DNA from 3 places in the Latilactobacillus sp. VITA-14 genome. Region 1 is predicted to be linked to each of the others. Evidence: predicted binding sites of a transcription regulator. Region 1 holds the regulator's gene; each other region holds the start of a gene.

Region 1 (3,290 bases):
GTAATCCGTCAAATCTTTACCCATATTTTCCATTACGATTCCCGCCCCTCACGAATTTTTTTCAACGCCACTTCTAGTTCATGCTGATGCTCAGGTGTGGTTGTTTCTTTTGGCGCTTGATAATCTGGTTTAGCCCATTTAGGTACTGGTTCTTTTTTAGTTTTGTTCTGATAACGCGTTTGGCGATTGTTTTGCACCTTTGCCGTCTGTTTGGTTTGGAAATCGCGAATCTGCAAAATCGCATCCGCTGCCGTCTTAACCCCTTGTTGAGCCCACTGGTTCGCAATCCGATCGACTAGCGCCTGAGTGAGCCCATCATATTGCGTAATGATATAAACGACCAAAATATTGAGCACATCATTGTTAAAGATATAGCGGTTTTGCAAGTCCTTTAACGCCCGGATTTCATTTTTAGCGACAAAGCCGTGGTTCTTTTGTTTCAAGTATTCGAGATAATCAACTGGCAAGTAGCCCTGACTTTCTGTTAGCCACTGCAATTCCTGTTCGTTAAAGCCGGCTTTTTGCCATTCTTTTTGTAACTCGGCTAACGGTTTTTGCGTTGTTGTAGCAGCTGGCGTTTGCCGGTTACTCTGACGTCGTGTGTAATTGTTCAAGACGTTCTGTTCGAGCGCTGCCATATTAATCGTACTGTCAGCAACATTCATCGTCAAGCCAATCAAACGCGCTAAGTCCATCTCATCTAGACCATAGAAATAATGGAGATTAAACAAGCCCTGTTCATTTTTGAGAATTTGATCCGTATCAATCTGGTATTGCGCCGTTGCATCTTGTAATAGGTCCCAATCAAAAGTCCGCAACTCAACCGAGGTAAACTGCGGTGTGCTAGCTGCTTTTTGTTGATACATTGCCTTAGTTTCAGCCACACTGCTTGGCGCGGTCGTCAATAAATCGTTTTGCACATGGAAAACGGTCAAGAAATTCTTAGTGACCTCTTGATAATCCTTGGCGTAAACCGGTCGTAGCTTGAAATAGTCACGGAGTTCCACAAACCGTGTTTCGCGGACCGCTTCGAACAATGCCACACTTAACAAATCATCGTTAAAAAAAGCTTGTGGTTGCAATGGCGCATACAGTTCATACACCAACTTGCGGCCAGTTCCCTCATTTTTTTGATACGTCCGCATTAAACCAAGTGCTTCCAATTTGCTGCGGCTGTCATAAAAAGCAGGTAAATCAACACTCAACAGATTTAACAAAGTCGCATGTGTTTGAAAATGTTGTTCCGTTTCTTTCTTGGTTTGACTCCATAACAAAAGATAGAGACTGTAAGCAACAGCCCCCATCAATGGTTGATATAAGTAAGTGACGACTGTTTGATCGAAATCGGTCAAATAGTTAGCTTTTGTCACTGAAAAGCCGTCTTTTGGACTCAAAAAATCAAATGCATCTGACATCGGCTAACCCCTCTTCCTTAATTCGATTTCTTCGTCTTTTCTTTATTCATCATTTCTTGTAATTCACTCATAAAGACATTCATATCCTTGAATTCGCGATAAACACTGGCAAAGCGAATGTAGGCAATCTGATCAATATCTGGTAACAAGCGCATCACATATTCTCCGACGGCTTGTGAAGAGACTTCGTTTTCACCCAATGAGCGAATCTTATTCTCAACTTCATCAACTACTTCAGTCATTTGCTCCATTGTAACGGGGCGTTTTTCAGCAGCACGAATTAGCCCGCGCAATAATTTATCACGGTTGAATTCTTCGCGCGTTCCGTTTTTCTTGATTACCAACAATGGGGTTTGTTCCACTCGTTCGAACGTTGTAAACCGGAAACGACAATTCTCACACTCACGGCGACGACGAATCACTCGCCCTTCATCCGTGGGACGACTATCAATTACCCGCGAACTATTCTGATGACAATGTGGACATAGCATAATGACACCTTCTTATCTTTTGATTAATTCGTTTCAAATTCAATCCAATTTTAAAACAATTAGTATAACAGTAGTATAACATGCCAGGCAAGCAGGCTAAACAAAAAATGTATCAGTCTCAAGGCATTTCGCCTTTTCCAAACAAAAAAGCGGTCGAACAGAATAATCTGTTCGACCGCTTGTATTACTTGTTATGACACAACTGTTGTAACAACGCCAAAACACGTTGCCGCAACATTGCAGGTGTGCCTTGATTATCAATCACGAAATCCGCTCGCGCTTTTTTGGTCGCCAAATCACTTTGACTATCAATTCGCGCATTTGCCTGTTCTATAGTCAATTGGTTACGTGCCATCAAACGTTGCAATTGTGTTTTACGTTCAACGTAGACAACTGCAACACCATCGCAATATTGCTCGTAGTGTTGTTCATATAACAGTGGCACATCCAACACAACCAGCGGTGCATCTGCTGCTTGCATCTGTTGTTTAATGGCTGTCAAAATAGCGGGCCCAGTAATCGCATTTAACTGAGTCAAAGCCTCTAGGTTACCGAAGACTTGCTGGCCCAACATAGGCCGATCAACTTGACCATTTTTGACAACTGCTTCGCCAAAGGCTGCTTGCAATTGTGCCTGTACCGATTTATTAGTCGCTAATACCTGATGAGCAACTTGATCAGCATCAATCACCGGGATTCCCTGTTCTTTAAACAATGCCGCAACAGTCGACTTCCCACTGGCAATGCCACCCGTTAAACCTAGAAAATACGTCATTGAACCGCTTCTCTCTTAATCTGACACCGCGGACAGAAATGCGTGCCACGCTGTGCTACTTTAATTTTCTCAATCGGAGTCTGGCACCGATCACACGGTTGCCCTTTCTTACCATAGACGTGCAACATATCCTGAAAGGCCCCAGCGTGACCCGCCGCGTTTAAGAACGTATTGACTGTTGTCCCACCGTTATTGGTTGCCAGTTCTAACTCTGTGATGATTTCATCATGCAAACGATCTGTTTCAGCTTTCGTCAATAAATTCGCCGGTGTTTCTGGGTGAATCTGGCTCAACCACAACGTTTCGTCCACATAGATATTCCCAAGACCCGTTACAATTTTTTGATCCAGCAACAGTGGTTTAATCGCTTTTTTATGTTTCTGTAACGCCTGATAGAAGGCGGTTTTCTTAAACGTTGTTGGGGTTGGTTCAACCCCTAAGTCCTTCAATCCAGAAACAGTGTTTTCTTGACCCGTTTCAATTAATAACATTCGGCCAAACTTACGTGAATCAAGATAACGTAACTGTTGTCCATCTGTAAATGTCCAAATCACATGCGTGTGCTTAGTCATTGGTACAGATTGATCATCAACTTCGTATTTGCCTTCC
Region 2 (3,290 bases), on a different contig from region 1:
GTTAGACCGTAATTATAGTAGCTTATACAATACGTATGTCAGTATTGTTGGGGATCTGCAGGCAATATTAGGGACGGAGGAAGATGATGTTAAGCGACTCTTCGCAATTCCAAGTGATGTCTATCATTTATATTTAGTACAACATTCTGACATCTATGATTTCGTACAGATTCTATTGCGGGGCGGGGATATATCGTTTAAAACCTTCTTAGCAGAGCATGATAGTAGTAAAGCAACTGTATTACGTCATTTGAAGCAAGTCCGCGATCTAACCCGCGCTTTCAACTTACGGGTTTCATACGAACCAATCCGGTTGGAAGGTGATGAGAAGAGAATTCGATTGGTCTTATCCGCCTTATACTGGTTGGCATCTGGTTGGCATCAATGGCTATTTGAAGAAATCAATCACGAATGTGTTTTGTCGGCCTTTGACTATGTCTGTGATGAATTTCAATTGCAAAAGCCTAACCTATTAACGCACGAAATTGGCGCCACGATTCTGGCAGTAACTTATTATCGAGTGATGGCCGGTGCAGTCGTGCAGCCCGATGAAAAATTAGCAACTATTCGGTATCCCTATCCTAATTTAATCAGTGATTTACTTGCAGCCGATTTCACTAAAGAATCAACGGGATTACGAACTTGTTTGGCAGAGTTAACGTTAACGGAAGGGCGTTCAGAAGCCGCTGGACTATTCTTCTTGTTACGGTATTGTCCAGTGCCGTTACGCTCAATAACAAGTACTAAGGTGACTGCTGATTGGGCAGATGAACGTTATATACCAGAAATTCATCGTTTTGTGACTGCCTTTTTGGAGCGTATTCCATTTGATATTATGCATGAGTTAGAGATTTCGCAGCACACATATGATATTTTCAAAAATGCGTTGTTAACGACTACGGTGACGACCTATATCCTTGGGATGGACGCGACCTCTGTCGTTTTTAATGAATTAGTCATTCGTATGCCGCAGCTAAAACCCAATGAACTACTCCATAAAAAAATTAGTGATACCGTAGATTACCTCTTATTCGAACCAGCTTTTAGTTTTTTAGCAAGTGGGCGGGAGAATTTGATAAAGGCTTACTATAATTTAATTCAACAAGTCATCCAGCAGTATCATCCTGTAAGCCAGGTGAAGGTCGCACTCGTGATTGAGCAAGATTACATTGGCTATATGGATATCTTAACAACACTCGATAATATCAAATATGTCGCTGTTAGTACGACCGATGAAGCTTTACGGGATGCAGACCTGATTGTTCGGACGTCGAGCATTGCCTTACCCGAAAACGTTAATCCGGAGGCGTTGTATTTTACGTGGCGCTTAAATGCTAGTAGCGATCACTATGCCCGGCTGTATGGCATTATTCATGAATTATGGATGCAAAAAGGTACCCAAGCATAATAAAAAAGCCGTTCGACAATTTGTCGAACGGCTTTTTTTTGTGCAATTAGGCACCCATATTTGCTTCTTGTTCTGCGTTTAAGGCTTTCACCCGTTCGTCAATCATTTCGATGACTTTTTGACGATCAGCTTCGTTTTCAACGAAGTCTAATTTGTCACCATCGATTTGCATCTTGGGACTTTCGTCATAGGCTTCATACCAAGCATCATAACGGCTGTTTAATTCTTTATAATAGTCGTAGAGGGTTGGATCGGCTTCTAGTTGTTCGTATGAACGACCACGTTTTTGAATCCGTGAAAGCATTGTTTCGAAACTAACGCGTACATGGATTAATAAGTCAGGGCGTTTCTTGTGGGCAGCAAATGGCAATTCTTGCATCATGTTGGCTAATAATTCGTCGTAGACACGGACTTCGGTTGCGGTAGCGCGACCAAGATCAGCGTTCAAGTGGAAGAGTAATGAATCTTCGAAAATTGAACGGTCTAAGATGTTGTTATCATCTGTATATGCTTGTTTGATACTATCAAATCGTTTGTTTAAGAAATAGATTTGTAGTAAGAACGCATATTTAGTTGGATCTTTGTAGAATAATGGTAATACTTCATTATCGTCTACTGATTCGTAAAAGGCTTCAGTGCCTAAGTGATCAGATAGATATTTGGTTAAACTAGTTTTTCCTGCACCAATTGTGCCAGCAAGTACGAGCAATGTCATCAGTCTCCCTCTTTTGACCATAAAATGTGTTTAAATTATTATTGATATACAACATATGGTGTTTTACAACCAAACGTCACTTAAATATTCTAGCATTTCTGACGTAAAAAGCAATCTTTGATTTTAGACAACGCAATAGTTACTATTTGCACAATTTATGGTAGGGTTAATTACTAATTATAAGGATTTTTACTAGGGGGAGTCGGTTTGAACGCAAGTGAGAGTATTTTTCTAACGTAAGCGGAAAATGATAAGTACGCCTTATTAATGGAGATTGTTGGTTTAAAACGGGATGAGTTGCCTGTTAAAAAGCGGATTGAACTATCGCGTAATAATCAGCCGCTCGTTGAAGATGTGAATCTAAAACAAGTAGCAATACTATTAAATCGCAGTTACGGTAGCTTGTACAATATGTACATGAGCATTATTGGGGACCTAAAGGAAATTACCGGACCGGATGTTGATGATATTAGAACCTTGTTCAGCGTTCCAACAGATGCCTATCACTATTTATTAGTGAATAAGTCAGAAGCGTTTGATTTTATCAAAATCTTACTCAAGGGTGAGACCGTTACATTCCAAGAATTCTGGGAAGCCCATGATACGAGTAAGGCAACGGTGCTACGCCATTTAAAAGGGGTGCGCGACTTAATTCGCTCATTTGATATCCGTATGTATTATGATCCACTTCGGTTAAAAGGCGACGAAAATAAAATTCGTTTAGTCTTAACGATGTTATTCTGGATGGCAACGGAAGGGCATACCTGGCCCTTTGAAGATGTTAAACGAGACGATGCACTTAAGGCGTTCGATGTTGCGATTGATCGGTTCCAATTGGAAAAAACCAATATTTTGACCCGTGAACTAGGGGCGTATTCAATCGTCATAACCTATTTCCGATTACTACAAGGTCACACGGTTTCAACTGAACTAGATGGCGATTTTATCCGTTATCCAGTTCCCAATATGGTTTCTGAATATCTAAAACAGCCCTTTGAAGACCAAGCTTTACGGATCAAGAGCATCCTTGCACAAATGACCCAAGAAGAAGCGATGGCTGAATCATTCAATATATATGACATCATTAATTTTGGACCGATTCAGATTCAGGATGCTAATCCCTACATGGAATCTTACGAAACGCGATACAAGCGGTATATTCCAGTG
Region 3 (3,290 bases), on a different contig from region 1:
CTTTTTGACAGAACGTATTTGTTAAACTTTCTGCTGGTGTGCTGTAAACAGAGAAGTGATAGCCGTATTCCTTTTCCCAATCAACGCAGTGATTATAGAGGTCTTTAACGACGTCTACCGTAAAGGCTTTTGCCTTGGCATCCTTTTCCCAGTCTGGCCCAAAGAAGGCTGTACCGACTTCATAAAGGCCAATATAGCCCAATGAAACAGTTGCGCGTGAATTTTTAAAGACTTCATCAACACTATCGGTTTTCTTCAAACGCTTGCCAAAGGCACCATATTCATAAAGAATCGGCGCATTTTCTGGCTTCGCTTCTTTAGCGCGTTCCACTTTAAAGACCAGGGCTTCCTTGCAGACTTGCAACCGTTGTTCTAGAATTTCCCAGAACTTAGCTTGGTTGCCATCGGCTTCAAGTGCAATCCGTGGTAAATTGATTGTCACCACGCCGAGATTCATCCGGCCACTATTCACTTCTTCACCATGTTCGTTTTTCCAGCCTTGTAAGAAGCTTCGACAACCCATTGGTGCTTTGAAAGAACCCGTTAATTCCACCAACTTGTCATACATTAAAACATCGGGATACATCCGTTTTGTGGCACATTCAACAGCTAATTGTTTGATGTCATAATTTGGATCAGTTGGATTTAAGTTTAAGCCGCGTTTTACTGCAAAAACTAATTTAGGGAAGATGGCAGTCCGTTTTTCTTTACCTAATCCTTCAATTCGAATTGAAAGAATTGCTTTTTGAATCGCACGTTCAATCCAGTTACTGCCTAATCCAAAACCAAGCGTTGTAAATGGTGTTTGGCCTTGGGATGAATATAAAGTATTGATTTCATATTCCAACGCTTGCATGGCGTCATAAATATCTTTTTCAGTCTTGGTTTGCGCATAATCCTTTTGTTTTGCTTCGCCATCAATCCAATTCTTGGCATCTGCTAAATGTTTGGCATAATTCTTTTCGGCAAATGGTGCCAATAATTCATCCACCCGATCAGCAGAACAACCACCATATTGGCTAGAAGCAACGTTAGCAATAATTTGTGACATTTGTGCCGTAGCAGTTTGAATCGAATGTGGCGCTTCAACTTCGGCATTCCCAATCTTAAAGCCATGATTCAACATTTCTTTAAAATCGATTAAACAACAATTGGTCATTGGACTATATGGTTGGTAATCCAAATCGTGCCAATGAATCTCGCCTTTTAAATGGGCGTTCGCCACTTTATCAGGCAACATCTTAAGCCCCATCGCTTTAGCAACTGTCCCTGCCGTTAGGTCCCGCTGTGTATTAAAAACATGACTATCTTTATTCGCATTTTCATTGACCACAGTTTGGTCTTTTTTCAATAATTTTTGAATGGTAAAGTTGATATCAGTTGCCTTATTCCGGGCAAAGTCCCGTTGCGTCCGGTAGTTAATGTATTCTTGGGCAATATCATATTGGTGATGTTCTAAAAGTTTATGTTCCACAATATTTTGCAGTTCATAGATTTTAACATCTTTATCAAATCGGCTGCCGACTTCACTCACAACATCTAGTGCGACTGTGTTTAACACTTGATAGTCTAATGGCTCTAATTCCGTCTTCACATTTTTAGCGGCTTTAATAATTGCTTGTTCGATTTTATCCGCAGAAAAAGGCATGATTCGCCCATCTCTTTTAATCACTTTAATTTGCAAGTCTGCTTCTGAAGCAATTTTCATATCCATCTTAGCACCAGTCTCCTTTTTAATCAGTAACCCCATCATAGCGGATTAAAAATTCGGATTCAACCTATATATAGTAGATAAACCAACAAAAAGACGCACTGCAACTATATGTTGTGTGCGTCTAATTGTGTGCGATATTTTCTTTCGCCCGTCCTTATCGAAATCTACTTCATACTGCTTAAAAAAAGATTGACATCATGCATCTCGTTTTAATTTCAAAGTCATTGCATTAATAGCCACAACAATTGTTGAGAGTGACATTAAGATTGCACCAACTGCTGGACTTAATACTAACCCAATTCCGGCAAATAGCCCCCCAGCTAATGGAATCGCTAAAATATTATAACCAGCGCCCCACCAGAGATTTTGCGTCATTTTGCGGTTAGTTGCGTGCGATAAATTCAAGAAATGCATAATATCGTTTGGATTACTCTTCACGAGGATCACATCTGCTGAATCGATTGCAACATCCGTCCCAGCACCAATTGCGATTCCGATATCAGCCCGCGTTAAACCTGGTGCATCATTAACACCATCCCCAACCATCAGGACGACTTCGCCTTTAGCTTGGTAATCTTTGACGATTGCTTCTTTATCTTCTGGTTTCAAGTTCGCTTGAACCGTCATACCGCCCAATTGTGCAGCCACTTTTTCGGCAACTTGTTGATTATCACCGGTTAACATGACCGGTTGGATATGCCGTTTCTTTAATGCTTGGATGAAAGCTGGCGCTTCTGGTTTAATCTGATCACCTTGTGCGACTAGTCCTAAAACCGTTCGATCTTGTAATAGATAACTGATGGAATTCCCTTTTTCTGCTAAAGTTTGGAAAAGAGCTTGATCAAATTTAATATGCTGGGCTTGTAAATAAGTTGCCGTCACTATTTGATAACTTTGCCCTGCAACCGTTCCAGACAAACCGACGCCTTGAATCGTTTGAACATTGTCTGCCTGTAAATCAGGAATAGTTTGTGCTTGGTTATACTCTAGAATCCCAGTGGCCAATGGATGACTTGAATGGCGTTCTAACGCACCAAAGAGTTGCATGAGTCGTTGTTCATCAAGTGCTGTATCGAAAACTTCGACAGCATTCACTTTGAATGCGCCTTGTGTCAAAGTCCCCGTCTTATCCATCAAAACAACGGTAACCTTATCTGACAATTCGATTGCTTCACGGTTACGAATGAGCAAGCCGTTTGTAGCCGCAATCGCTGTACTTCTGGCAACCACCAATGGAATGGCCAATCCAAGTGCATGCGGACAAGCAATAATAAAGACGGTTACCATCCGTTCAAAAGCCGTATTCAGATCGGCCAAGAACACCCAACTAATGAAGGCGATAATCCCAGCAACCAATGCAGCATAGAAAAGATACTTCGCAACTTTATCTGCTAACCCTTCAACTTTTGATTTTTCTTGTTGTGCTTGTTTAATTAATTTCATGACTTGCGCTAAGTAACCACTTTCGCCAGTCCCGGTCACTTGCACGGTTAACGTCCCATTTCCGTTGACTGTCCCACCGATTACTTGATCGCCTTCAGCCTTCGCAACAGCCTTTGATTCACCTGTCACTAAG

Evidence for each region. Region 1 encodes NrdR, which represses ribonucleotide reductase genes. Its sites were predicted from a motif close to ACACNATATATNGTGT; they were not measured.
Region 2: the regulator NrdR is predicted to act here: its motif matches at 2,170-2,185, upstream of ACF1X7_RS05575 (deoxynucleoside kinase).
Region 3: the regulator NrdR is predicted to act here: its motif matches at 1,816-1,831, upstream of nrdD (anaerobic ribonucleoside-triphosphate reductase).

What each region holds. Positions count from the first base shown of each region.
Region 1 covers NZ_JBJKTM010000001.1:198,198-201,487, forward strand. The annotation lists gene dnaI (primosomal protein DnaI) at 1-33, opposite strand, end outside; gene ACF1X7_RS01025 (replication initiation and membrane attachment family protein) at 33-1,415, opposite strand; gene nrdR (transcriptional regulator NrdR) at 1,433-1,906, opposite strand; gene coaE (dephospho-CoA kinase) at 2,091-2,681, opposite strand; gene mutM (DNA-formamidopyrimidine glycosylase) at 2,678-3,290, opposite strand, start outside.
Region 2 covers NZ_JBJKTM010000010.1:10,852-14,141, reverse strand. The annotation lists gene ACF1X7_RS05580 (helix-turn-helix domain-containing protein) at 1-1,408, shown strand, start outside; gene ACF1X7_RS05575 (deoxynucleoside kinase) at 1,455-2,123, opposite strand; gene ACF1X7_RS05570 (helix-turn-helix domain-containing protein) at 2,421-3,290, shown strand, end outside.
Region 3 covers NZ_JBJKTM010000008.1:33,531-36,820, forward strand. The annotation lists gene nrdD (anaerobic ribonucleoside-triphosphate reductase) at 1-1,714, opposite strand, end outside; gene ACF1X7_RS04930 (heavy metal translocating P-type ATPase) at 1,910-3,290, opposite strand, start outside.